DNA from 3 places in the Pseudogemmobacter sp. TB195 genome. Region 3 is predicted to be linked to each of the others. Evidence: riboswitches for the same ligand, from Rfam matches in the RefSeq annotation. Region 3 holds a riboswitch; each other region holds the start of a gene.
What was found. Region 3 has a riboswitch for cobalamin ahead of AC4FS3_RS17125 (TonB-dependent receptor plug domain-containing protein). Riboswitches for the same ligand answer to the same signal wherever they lie in the genome.
Positions count from the first base shown of each region.

Region 1: another riboswitch for cobalamin. It lies ahead of AC4FS3_RS14480 (TonB-dependent receptor); the one in region 3 lies ahead of AC4FS3_RS17125 (TonB-dependent receptor plug domain-containing protein).
Region 2: another riboswitch for cobalamin. It lies ahead of AC4FS3_RS15650 (aromatic ring-hydroxylating oxygenase subunit alpha); the one in region 3 lies ahead of AC4FS3_RS17125 (TonB-dependent receptor plug domain-containing protein).

Region 1 covers NZ_JBZEGG010000013.1:70,068-73,953, forward strand. Annotated here, with positions in the region: gene AC4FS3_RS14470 (diguanylate cyclase) at 1-502, shown strand, start outside; gene pdxY (pyridoxal kinase) at 748-1,602, opposite strand; cobalamin riboswitch at 1,852-2,046, shown strand; gene AC4FS3_RS14480 (TonB-dependent receptor) at 2,157-3,886, shown strand, end outside.
Region 2 covers NZ_JBZEGG010000014.1:135,369-139,254, forward strand. Annotated here, with positions in the region: gene AC4FS3_RS15640 (FAD-dependent oxidoreductase) at 1-815, opposite strand, end outside; gene thiD (bifunctional hydroxymethylpyrimidine kinase/phosphomethylpyrimidine kinase) at 812-1,612, opposite strand; TPP riboswitch at 1,686-1,792, opposite strand; cobalamin riboswitch at 1,933-2,147, shown strand; gene AC4FS3_RS15650 (aromatic ring-hydroxylating oxygenase subunit alpha) at 2,275-3,525, shown strand; gene AC4FS3_RS15655 (FAD-binding oxidoreductase) at 3,528-3,886, shown strand, end outside.
Region 3 covers NZ_JBZEGG010000016.1:137,691-141,576, forward strand. Annotated here, with positions in the region: gene AC4FS3_RS17120 (amidase) at 1-634, opposite strand, end outside; cobalamin riboswitch at 807-1,045, shown strand; gene AC4FS3_RS17125 (TonB-dependent receptor plug domain-containing protein) at 1,184-3,082, shown strand; gene AC4FS3_RS17130 (ABC transporter substrate-binding protein) at 3,082-3,886, shown strand, end outside.

The DNA.
Region 1 (3,886 bases), on a different contig from region 3:
CCCGCTGACCGGTGCCTATAACCGCCGCTATGCTTTCCCGCGCCTGGCAGGCATCGCCGAACAGGCGGCGGTCGAGGGCAGCGAATTCGCGGTGCTGGTAATCGACCTCGACCGGTTCAAATCCGTCAATGATTGTTATGGCCACACCACCGGCGACACTGTCCTGGTCGAAGTGGTCCGCCGCCTGCGCGACAATCTGCGGATCGATGATATGCTGGCGCGGATCGGGGGTGAGGAGTTTCTGATCGCCCTGCCCGAAACCACCGCCGCCGAGGCGCAGCGCATTGCCGAACGGCTGCGCTGCGTGGTCGGCGCCACGCCGGTCGATGGCGGCAATGGGGTCACGCTCAGCGTGACGGTTTCCATCGGCGTGAAAACCGGCGGCGGCCCGATGGCGCCTTCCGAGGATATCACTGCCATGGTGGATGCGGCCGATGGCGCGCTTTTGCGGTCGAAAACCCTGGGCCGCAATGTCGTAACGCTCAGCCATTCCTCTGTGTGACGCCACCTCTTGCCGCCATCCTGCGGCGCCCCGGTGATATGGCGCGGACGGAAGAGCCCGCGTCCAGCGCCTTGCCAAAACCGGGCACCAGACCTCGCCCTCGCATCCTCAGACCAGGCAGCGCCGCACCTGTCTGTGCAGGAGACCTGCTGGCGGCCCCTGCGCCCTGGTCAGGAAGACAGCTGGCGGAAACCGATGCCACATCCCCACAGGCAGAACAGCGCGGACGGGCCCGGTACCCGAGGTCAGCGGCGGATCGCCGCCAGCTCTGCCAGGCTCGCCAGAAATTCCGCGCTGCTCAGCATGACCTCCTGCCGTCCGAGTGCCGCCGCCTCCCCCATCGCAATCCCGGTGAGCTTTTGCGCAAAAACAACGGCATCGGCCAGGGAACGGCCGCGCCCCAGCCCGGCAATGATCAGCGCCGCGAACAGATCCCCGGTCCCCGACAGCGCCAGCGGCAAATGCGGCGCGGGGTGACGGCTCACGCCGTCCGGCGTGATCACAACGCTTTCAAGACAGCCCTCGGGGCTGTCTTCCAGCACGCATCCGGTCGCAATTACCCGCGCACCAGGCCTCAGGTTCAGCCCCGCCCGCGCCAGCGCCAGATCTTCAGGCCGCGTAATCTTCTGCCCCGACAACAGCGACAGCTCAAACGGGTTCGGCGTGGTCAGATCGGCCAGCGGCAGCAATTCGTCGCGGATCACCGCCACCACCGCTTCGGGCACATAGCGCCCCGGGCCGGCATCGCCGATCACAGGGTCGCAGAGATAGACCAGTCGCGGGTTGATCTCGCGCGCTTTTGCGATGAATTCCGCCGCCAGATGCGCGATCGCGGCCGAACCGATATAGCCCGTCACGATATAATCGGCCCGTTCGGGCAACCCACGCTCCATCGCGCCCAGAAGCAGATCGGCGAAAAAATCCTCGGGCAGCGCGCGACCGCGCAGGCTCGGGTAATCGGGGGTATTCGAGAACACCACCGTCGGGATCGCCGCCACCTCCAGCCCGGCCGCGCAAAGCGGAAACAGCGCCGCCGAATTGCCGACATGGCCGAACACGACCTGGCTCTGGATCGAAATGACGAAAGGCGGGGTCTGCATGGCTATGTCCTTCCTGCGCAGGATCCCGGTCATGGCCCGGCGCGCGCGGGCAGAGGTTACATCCGCCCGCGCGCAAAAGGCCATGGGGTAAACCACGGGGCTTTGGGGAAATTTCAGCAAAGAAATGAAGAGGGGGGCCGAACGGCAACCGCCCGCCCCGCCCCTCAGGACAGGCTCCTCACAAGGGGTCCCGGATGCCCCCTTATAACGCGCCCGTGATAACGGGCGTTGACAGACCACCACCCCGGCGGGTAGCGCAGAGGCGACGGTTCCCGCGAGGGAGGAAAGAGGGAACGCAGCAGGGCATCCGCCCGATCTGCGGCTGCCCCCGCAACTGTGAGCGGCGAGGGTTTCGCGATATGCCACTGGGGTTCAGGGACCCTGGGAAGGCGCGAAACCCACTGACCCGCGAGCCAGGAGACCTGCCGTCGGCCATATTCACGGGCAGGCACATCGGGCGGGGGTTCCTGATGGCAAGGATGACATGCGGGTGATTGCCCGTCGGTTCCTTGCAGTCTGCAGTGACGTGCAAAACGCCTTTCGGGGTAAAATTCATGCCGTCCATTTCCCGCCGCACGTCTGTGCGGCTTTTGCTGACACTTACCGCTCTCACCCCCATCGCCGCTGCGCCGGCGCTGGCAGAAGAGACCACCATCGGCCTTGGCACCATCTGGCTGCCGGTCGATGACGACGCAGGCCAGGGACTTGACGCCACCCCGCCCACCGCCAGCCGGCTGGGCGAAAAAATCCGCGACATCCCTGCTGCCGTCGAGGTGATCGGCACCGAAACCATGGCCGAACGCGGTCTCCATTCGATCACTGCTGCCGTATCGCAGACCGCAACCGGGGTCACCGCGACCGGAGCGCCAAATTACGACAATCATTTCGCCGCGCGCGGCTTTCAGGGCAGCAGTTCGGTCATGATGCTGTTTGACGGCACCAGGCAGTTTCCCGGACGCGGCAATATCTCTTTCCCGGTCGACAGCTGGCTGATCGAGGAATTCGAGGTCCTGAAAGGCGGCGGTTCGGTGATCCATGGCCATGGCGCGATTGGCGGTTTCGTCAATGCGATGCCCAAACGCCCGTTTGACGGTGCGCCGCGCCATTTGCTGACCGCGCTTGCGGGGTCAGATGGCAGGCTGCGCTTTGGCGCCGACAGTGGCGGCTCGCTCTCGGATACGCTTTCCTACCGCATCGCGGTGATCGCGGATGGATCCGACGGCTGGATCGACGGTGCGGATGACAGTCTCGGCGCCGTGACCGCCGCGCTGAGCTGGAAGGCGACGCCCGATCTGACCTTCACCCTGTCCGCCGATTACGCAAAGCGCGAGCCGATGACCTATTATGGCACGCCTTTGCGCAACGGGATCCTCGTCGCGGGGACCGAGGCACTGAACTACAATGTTGAAGACGCGAGGACCGACTTCACCGATCACTGGCTGCAGCTGAAAACCGAATGGGCGCCGTCGGACGCGGTCCGCGTCTCGGCAGTGCTGTACCGCATCGGCTCTGACCGCAGCTTCCGCAATGCTGAAACCTATGAATGGGATCCGGTGACCGATACGGTATCGGTCGGCGAATTCGTCGCCATCGACCAGGATCAGGATCAGACCGGCTTCCGGCTGGATGCAGGCTTGCGCCATGGGATCGCGGGCTATGACAGCCATACGGTGATCGGCTTTGACCTGAACCGCTCGAAATCCAGCTATGCCAGTGCCTTCAACTTCGGCTCGGTCACGGTCGATCCGTTCAACCCGCGCCCCGGCCGTTTCCCCACCGGCCTGACCCCGGTGGCGCAATACCGCTCGACCCTAGACCAGCGCGCGATCTTTCTGGAAAACCGCACCGAGCTTGGCCAGGGGCTGGCGCTCAGCCTTGGCCTGCGCCAGGACTGGTTCGATCTGAGCCGCCAGGGCATCGCAAACCCCGCCACGAGCTTTGACGCCAGCTACAAGGCGCCATCGGCGCGGGTCGCGCTCAGCTGGGCGGCGACTGAGACCACGGTGGTTTACGGCCAGCTGGCCTGGTCCACCGACCCGGTGAACGTGCCGCTGATGGATTACGCCGCGAATTTCCGCGACTTCGACCTGACCACGGGGCGACAATTCGAGATCGGGCTGCGCCAGAGCTTTGCCGATGGCCGCGCCGAATGGTCGCTCACCGCCTATGATATCGTGAAGCGCAATGTGCCGGTGCTGGCGCCGGGGTCTTTCACGATGCAACAGGCCGGGCAGCAATCGTCGCGCGGGATCGAGCTGGCAGCCAGCGCCAGGGTGACCGATAC
Region 2 (3,886 bases), on a different contig from region 3:
GCGGGGCGCGCGTCAGAACCGGTCGCGATCAGCTCGGCCTCGCCAAAACCGGGATGGATCGTCCAGGCCGCCGCCATCAGCTCCATCATCGACCGCAGCGTGACCGGCCCGCGCCATCCGCTTTCGATCATCGTGGCGCCAAGCATGAAATGCCCGTCGCCGCGCGGCACGATGTAAAGCGGGATACGCGGATGCAGCAGGCGGACCGGGCGCGACAGGCTCACGCCCTCGCAGCGGATCAGCAGCATCTCACCACGCACGCCGCGCAGATCGCCAAGACTGTCCCGAGCCGCCAGCCCCCGGCAATCGATGGTAACCGGCGCCCCTGACGGCTCGGACGTCACCACGATCCCCCGGGCCGCGAGACGGCGGGCCAGTTCGCCAAGCGCCGCGCGCGGGGCGAGATGCGCTTCGGTTCTGAAGAAGAGCCCCTCACGGAAACGGCCTGCCAGATCGGACTCAAGCTGCGCGATCCCGTCCCCGCCAATGGCCTGGTGCCCTTTGGTCAGCCGCGCAAAACGCGCCAGATCGCCCCGGTCACGCGGATCGGCCAGAACCAGCGTCCCGGCCCCGGTAACCAGCCCGGTATGGGATTGCCACCAGGCGGCCGCGCCGGCCCCAAGCCGTTCAACCGGTTCCTCTGCCGATTCCGCCTCGCAATATGGCGCCAGCATACCACCAGCCCACCAGGAACAGGCCTGCGGCCCTGGGCCGCCGGCCGGGTCAGAAATCGTGACCTCATGACCGCGCGCCGTAAGTTCGCTGGCCATCACAAGGCCCATGACACCGGCCCCGAGAATATGGACGCGGCTCATGATTGCGGCCAGAGCGCGTGGAAATGATGCACCGGCCCATGGCCGGAACCGATTTGCAGCGCATCCGCCGCCCGGATCGCCCCCTGGAGCCAGCGATGCGCCCGCGCCACCGCATCGGGGACAGCCATCCCCTGCGCCAGCCCGGCCGCAATCGCTGCGGCATAGCTGCATCCTGTGCCATGCGTATTTTTGGTCTGCTGGCGTTCTGCCGTGAACACATGGGATACAGGGCCGATCAGCAGATCGCGACACGCTGCCCCCCCGGCATGACCGCCTTTCATCAACACCCAGGCCGGCCCGAGCGACAGGAGCGCGCGCCCCTGCGCTTCCTGCGCCTCATGGCTGCTGGCCGGGGCCTCGCCCAGTAGATCTGCCGCTTCGGGCAGGTTCGGGGTCAAAACCGTCGCGAGCGGCAAAAGCGCCTCGCGCAGTGCTGCGACAGCCTCGGCCGCGAGCAACCGGTCACCGGATTTTGCCACCATCACCGGATCAACCACCAGGGCCAGATCACGCCCTTTCAGCGCCGCCGCCACGGTCGCGACCAGTTCCGGATCGCCCAGCATCCCGATCTTCACCGCACCCACGGCAAGATCATCGAACACCGCCTCCAGCTGCGCCCGGACCAGCCGCGCTGGCAGGGCCATCACCGCGGTCACCGCCCTTGTGTTCTGGGCCGTGATCGCGGTGATCACGCTGGCGCCATAGACGCGCATTGCCGCGAAACTTTTAAGATCGGCCTGAATCCCCGCGCCGCCGCCGGAATCAGACCCCGCTATGGTCAAAGCTATCGCCGTCATCATGCCCCCAATGACCGGCGAAAAGATTTGGGGAGACTGGTGCCCGGGCAGGCCGCAACGGGCCGCCAGAGACACAATCAGACCACCCGTTCCCTCCGCCGGTATGAACCGGATCAGGTTCGATGGGTTAGCCTTGCGGCCTCTCAGCCCCGGTTTCCCGGGACACCCCAACGAGTAAGTTGCCCAATCGTTAAGCGCCGCGTTTTCGTTTGGCAACCGGCAAAATCCCGCTTTCTGCGCGAATGAGGCTGCTTACAGGGCCGCTGTCTGTTCCGCTTTGCGACATGTCGCAAACAGACAATCCCGGCCGCCGCACTGTGATCAATTCAGCCTCGCAAGGTGCCGCTGGCGACAGCGGAGAATTGGGAAGCCGGTGCGGCCCTGCAAGGGGTCAAAGCCGGCGCTGCCCCCGCAACGGTAGAGGCTGAGAGGCGCGATAAGGACCACTGGGCGGAGGAGCCCGGGAAGGTATCGCGACCAGGGTTGAAAAGACCGCTCGCCAAGCCCGGAAACCAGCCTTGCACGAGATGTCGAGCCGCGGTGGGCGGCGAAGCGGCAACCGGCTCGCGGGTCCATCCCCGCGCGGGCCCTTCGCCGCCTGTTGTCCACCGCACGTCAAACCTGCCTGTGCGACCCGCCCGGGCTAACGCGAAGGACAGCAAATGCTGAGCCAGTCCGAAACCCTTTCCCGCCTGCTGGCACGCCGGAGCGGCTATGCCTTAGAGCGCGATTTATATTGTGATCCCGGGGTGTTGGAGGCCGATCTTCAACATCTTTGGTATCGTGAATGGCTCTTTGCCATTCCGGGCTGCGAGCTGGAGAAACCCGGCGCCTTTGCCACGCTGCAGATCGGCGCCTATCCGGTGGTGATCATCAAGGGCAAAGACAATCGCATCCGCGCGTTCCACAATGTCTGCCGCCATCGCGGTCAGCGGCTTTGCGCGAAGACCAATGGCGCGACCACGAACCTTGTCTGCCCCTATCACCAATGGACCTATGACCTCGAGGGCAAGCTCATTTTCGCCCGCGATATGGGCGAGGATTTCGACCCTTCGAAATTCGGGCTGAAGAAGGTGCACTGTGTCGATCTTGGCGGCATGGTCTTTATCTGCCTTGCCGAAGTGCCCCCTCCCATTTCCGACCTCGCGCCGAAGCTGATGTCGTATCTGGCCCCCTCGGGCCTTGCCGATGCAAAGGTCGCTTTCAGCTCGACCATCGTCGAAAACGGCAACTGGAAACTGGTGATCGAGAACAACCGCGAATGTTATCATTGCGGCGGCGCGCACCCGTCTTTGTGCCGGACCTATTCCGACAACCCGCGCATGACGGCGATGGAGGGGCCTGATTCGGCCTCGCCCGACATTATCGAACACTGGAAGCGCTGCGAGGCGGCCGGCCTGCCCTCGCGCTTCACCAACCATCCGCAGATGCAATGGCGGCTCGCCCGCATCCCCCTGCTGAACGGCGCCGAAAGCTATACGATGTCGACTAAGGCGGCGGTGGCGAAACGCATGGGCACCATGCCCTTCAACGATGCCGGCAGCCTTCTGTTCTTTCACTACCCGAACAGCTGGAACCATTTCCTCGGTGATCACGCCATCGTCTTCCGCATCCTGCCGATCAGCCCGACCGAGACGCAAGTGACCACGAACTGGCTGGTCCATAAGGATGCGGTCGAGGGCGTCGACTATGATCTCGAAACCCTCACCCGCGTCTGGCTCAACACCAATGACGAAGACCGCCAGGTGGTCGAGGAAAACCAGAAGGGCATTCTCTCTCCCGCCTATGAGCCCGGGCCCTATTCCCCGATCCAGGAAGAAGGGGTGATGCAATTCATCGACTGGTATGCCGGCATCATGACGGAACGCCTTGGCCCCGTTTCCGGCACCGGCCCGGCACTGGCGGCGGAATAAAAATGGGAAAGCAACAACTTAACTGGTCTGTGAAGCCCTGGGATGATGCAGAGCATCTTGAATGCGCCATGGTCGTGCCCGAGACGCCGGATACCGCCACCTTCACCTTCCGCGCGCCCTCGGGCGCCTGGTTTGACTATCAGCCGGGCCAGTTCGTGACGCTCGACCTGCCGGTTGATCCGAAAAAAGGCGCCAGGGGCAATGTCCAGCGCACCTATACGATCTCGTCTTCGCCGTCGCGTCCGCTGTCGATCTCGGTCACGGTGAAAGCCCAGGCGACGTCTGTCGGCACGCGCTGGATGCTTGATCACCTGAAGCCGGGGATGAAGATCAAGGCTTATGGCCCGGCGGGGATCTTCAG
Region 3 (3,886 bases):
CGTCAATCGCCATGCCGGCCCAGCCCTCGCCGGACCAGGGCCCGTCGGGCAGCCGCGCGCGGGTTGGCTTGAAGCCGAAAAGCCCGCAATTCGAGGCCGGAACCCGGACCGAGCCGCCGCCGTCTGATCCATGCGCGAAAGCGACGATCCCCGCCGCGACCGCCGCCGCCGCGCCGCCCGAAGAGCCGCCGGCGGTATGGTCAGTGTTCCAGGGGTTGCGGGTTGGCCCGCCATAGACGGCGGCCTCGGTTGCGATGCCGACCCCGCCTTCGGGGCTTGTCGTGCGCCCGAAGGTCACCACCCCGGTTGCCCGCATCCGGGCCATCATATTGCAATCGGCGGCATAGGTCCTGGCCGGACCAAGCCGCGTGCCGTTAAGGGACGGCAACCCTTTTGCCTCGAGCCCCAGATCCTTGATCAGGAAGGGCACGCCGCGAAACGGCCCGCGCGGAAGGCCTGCGCGGATTTCAGCGCGCGCGACCTCTTCCTGCACCAGCACCACGGCGTTGATTGCCGGATTTCGGGCGCCGACCGCGGCCAGCGCCGCATCCAGCAGCTCATCCGGGCTGACCTCGCCCTTTGCCACCAGCCCCGCAAGTTCGGTCGCATCCCGTGCGCCCAGATCCCCGATCATCTGCGATTCCCCGTTATTCATCCCGATGCCAGTCTGGACGCGGCGCCCGGGAAAGGTCCAGAGGTGCCGCGCATCCGGCTGTTACCGCAACCATGTGACCCGGGCGACCAAAGCGGCGACTGCCGCAACCCTGCGCCCCGTCAGCCGCTTGACAGAGGGCAAGGGCGGATCGCATGGAGGACAGAGCAACGGTTCCGGCGCCGCGCCCGCAAAGCGCGGTTTTCCGGAGAATAGGGAATGTGGCCGGTCCTTTCTGCACAGGGATCCGGGACCACAGCTGCCCCCGCAACTGTAAGCGGTGAGCGGCGGTTGAGGATGCCACTGGAAGTGCCTCAGAGGGGCAGGTCCGGGAAGGCCAGCCGTTCGCCCGGACCCGCGAGCCAGGAGACCTGCCGCTGCTGATCACCCTTTCCCTCGCACGGGGCGTGCGGCGGAGGGCGGAGTGCCGCCAGAGGTGACGTTCATGCGCAACGGGAGGGCTTTCCCCCGCGGCGAAAACGCATCAGGGCGGCGGTCAGCGACCGGTGGCTCCGAAGAAAGGGCTGAGAGATGTTTCACAGGGTTTCCCGTCTGGCAGTGATCACCGCGCTGACCGCCGCCGGTGCGGCCGGCAGCGCGTGCGCGCAGGCACAGAACGATGCCCCTATTGAACTGGGTACGATCACGCTCTCGGCCCTGCGTTACGGGGCCGATATTGCGCGCACCGGCGTCTCGGTCAGCGTGGTTGACCGCGCCGAGCTGGACAAAAGCGCCGATCTGCGGCTGGCGGATTTTCTTGGCACATTGCCGGGGGTCTCGGTGATCAGCCAGGGTGGTTTTGGTGCCAATACCGCCTTGCGGATCCGGGGCTTCGACGGGCGTCATATCGCGGTCTATATCGACGGGATCCGCATTGACGATCCGTCCGGCGTGCAGGTCTCGACCGATTTCGGCGCGCTGATGACCGATGATATTGCCCGGATCGAGGTGCTGCGCGGGTCGCAATCGGCGCTTTGGGGCGGCTCGGCCGTGGCCGGGGTGATCAATATCTCGACATTGTCCGGGGCAGAGCCGGGGCTGCATCAGAAGGTGCGCATCGAAGGGGGCAGCCATAATTCGGCCCGCCTTGCCTGGGGGCTGACCCAAAAGGATGACCAGCTTGAACTGGCCCTGAATGCCAGCCATTTCCGCACCGACGGGATATCGGCCTTTGACGGGGGCACCGAGGCGGATGGCGCCGAGGCCAGCCGGCTGTCGTTTTCGGCGCGCTACCGGGTCTCGGATCTGGTGACGCTGGGGGGCGCCGCTTTCTGGCAAAAAACCCGCAGCGATTATGACGGCTATATCGATACGAATGGCGATGGCTATACCGATACTTTCACCGATCTGCCCAATGAGATGCGCCGCCAGGATCTTGGCCTGCGCCTCTTCGCAGAGCTGGAGACCGGCAATACGCTGCATGTGCTGGGCATCGGCTTTTCACGCAACAAGCGCGATATGGATGACGAGAACGGCAAAAGCGCCTTTGCCGGCGAGCGTCTGACGCTGGACTGGCAGGCGACCAGCACGCTGTCTGACCAGCTGACCCTGTCTTATGGCGCGGATTTCAACCGTGAAGAGGCGAAAACCTCGGCCATGCCCGGAGGCTCGGGTAATACCGATACCAAAGGCATCTGGGGCCAGCTTGCCTGGTCGCCGCGCGAAGGCTTCGATGTGACTGCGGCACTGCGGTATGATGACCATTCGGCCTTTGGCGGCTTTGGCACCGGGCGGCTTTCCTTTGCCTGGGCAGCCGCCGAGGGGCTGACCCTGCGCGGCGCAGTCGCGCGGGGCTTCCGCGCGCCCTCGCTTGACGAGCTGTACGGTGATTATCCGGGGCTGTTCTTCACCGGTAATCCCGATCTCGATCCCGAAACCAGCGTCTCATACGAGCTGGGCGCAGATTATGCCTTCGGGACAGGTGCGTCGCTGTCTTTCACGGCGTTCCGCATCGAGGTCGAAGACCGCATCGCCGCCGATCCGGCGACCTTCTGGTCAACGCTGGGCAATCTGGCGGGAAGCTCGGTGTCGAAAGGCGTCGAGCTGGCCGCGAAAACCAGGCTGAGCGACACGCTGAGCCTCACGCTCGCCTATACCTATACCGATGCGCATGACCCGAATGGCGCGCGCCTGACGGCGGTGCCGCGCCATAATCTGGCGCTCGCGCTGGATGCTGAGATCAGCGAGCGGGTCTCGGCGCGCTTTACCCTCAGCCATCTGGCCGGACGCCGCGACAGGCATGTGAACAGCTTTGCCGCCCTCGACATGCCCGACGTCACCTTGCTGGACGCGGCCTTCAGCTATCAGATCAGTGACAGTATCGGGGCCACATTGCGCATCGAGAACCTGACCGGTGAACACTGGCAATCCTCGCATGGCTACGGCACGCCGGGTCGCACTGCCTGGCTCGGGCTGCAGGCCCGGTTCTGATGCTGCGCGCCGCCATCCTTGTCCTGCTCCTTGGGGCCCTGCCGGTGGCGGCCGACCCTCTTCTCCCTCCGGGGCGGGTGGTCTCGATCAACCTGTGCACCGATCAGCTGGCAATGATGCTGGCGGCGCCGGGGCAACTCGTTTCGGTCAGCCATCTGGCCTCGGACCCGCTGGCGTCCTCCATGCCGGAGGAAGCCGCCGCCTATACCGCAAACCGGGGCGGCGCCGAGCAGGTGTTTCTCATGAGGCCCGGTCTCGTGCTGGCCGGCACCTATACCGCCCGCGCCAGTGTCGATCTTCTGCGCCGGCTTGGCATCCGGGTGGAACAGGTCGCGCCGGTCACCTCGCTGGAGGGCGTCAGTGCGCAGATCCGCGAGGTGGCGGGGTATCTCGGGCGCGAGGCGGCGGGCGAGGCGCTGGTCACTGAATTCGAGGCCGGGCTTGCGGCGCTGGCGACCGGTCTTCCCCTGAAACCGGCGGCACTTTACTATCCCAATGGCTATACGACGGGGAAGGGCACCCTGTCGGATGATGTCCTGGCACATACCGGTTTCGCCAATATCGGCGCGGTCGCGGGCGTCACTGGCGGAGGTGTCCTGCCGATGGAGCTGCTCGTGATGGCGCAGCCCGACCTGGTCGTGACCTCGAAACCCTATCCCGGCGCCTCGCGTTCGGAAGAGATCCTTGACCACCCCGCGCTGGCGCTTTTACAGGCTGAGGCCGGGGTGGTGGCCTTCAGCGATGCCGACTGGATCTGCGGCACACCGCATATCCTGCGCGCGGTCGCGGCGATGCGCGCGGCGC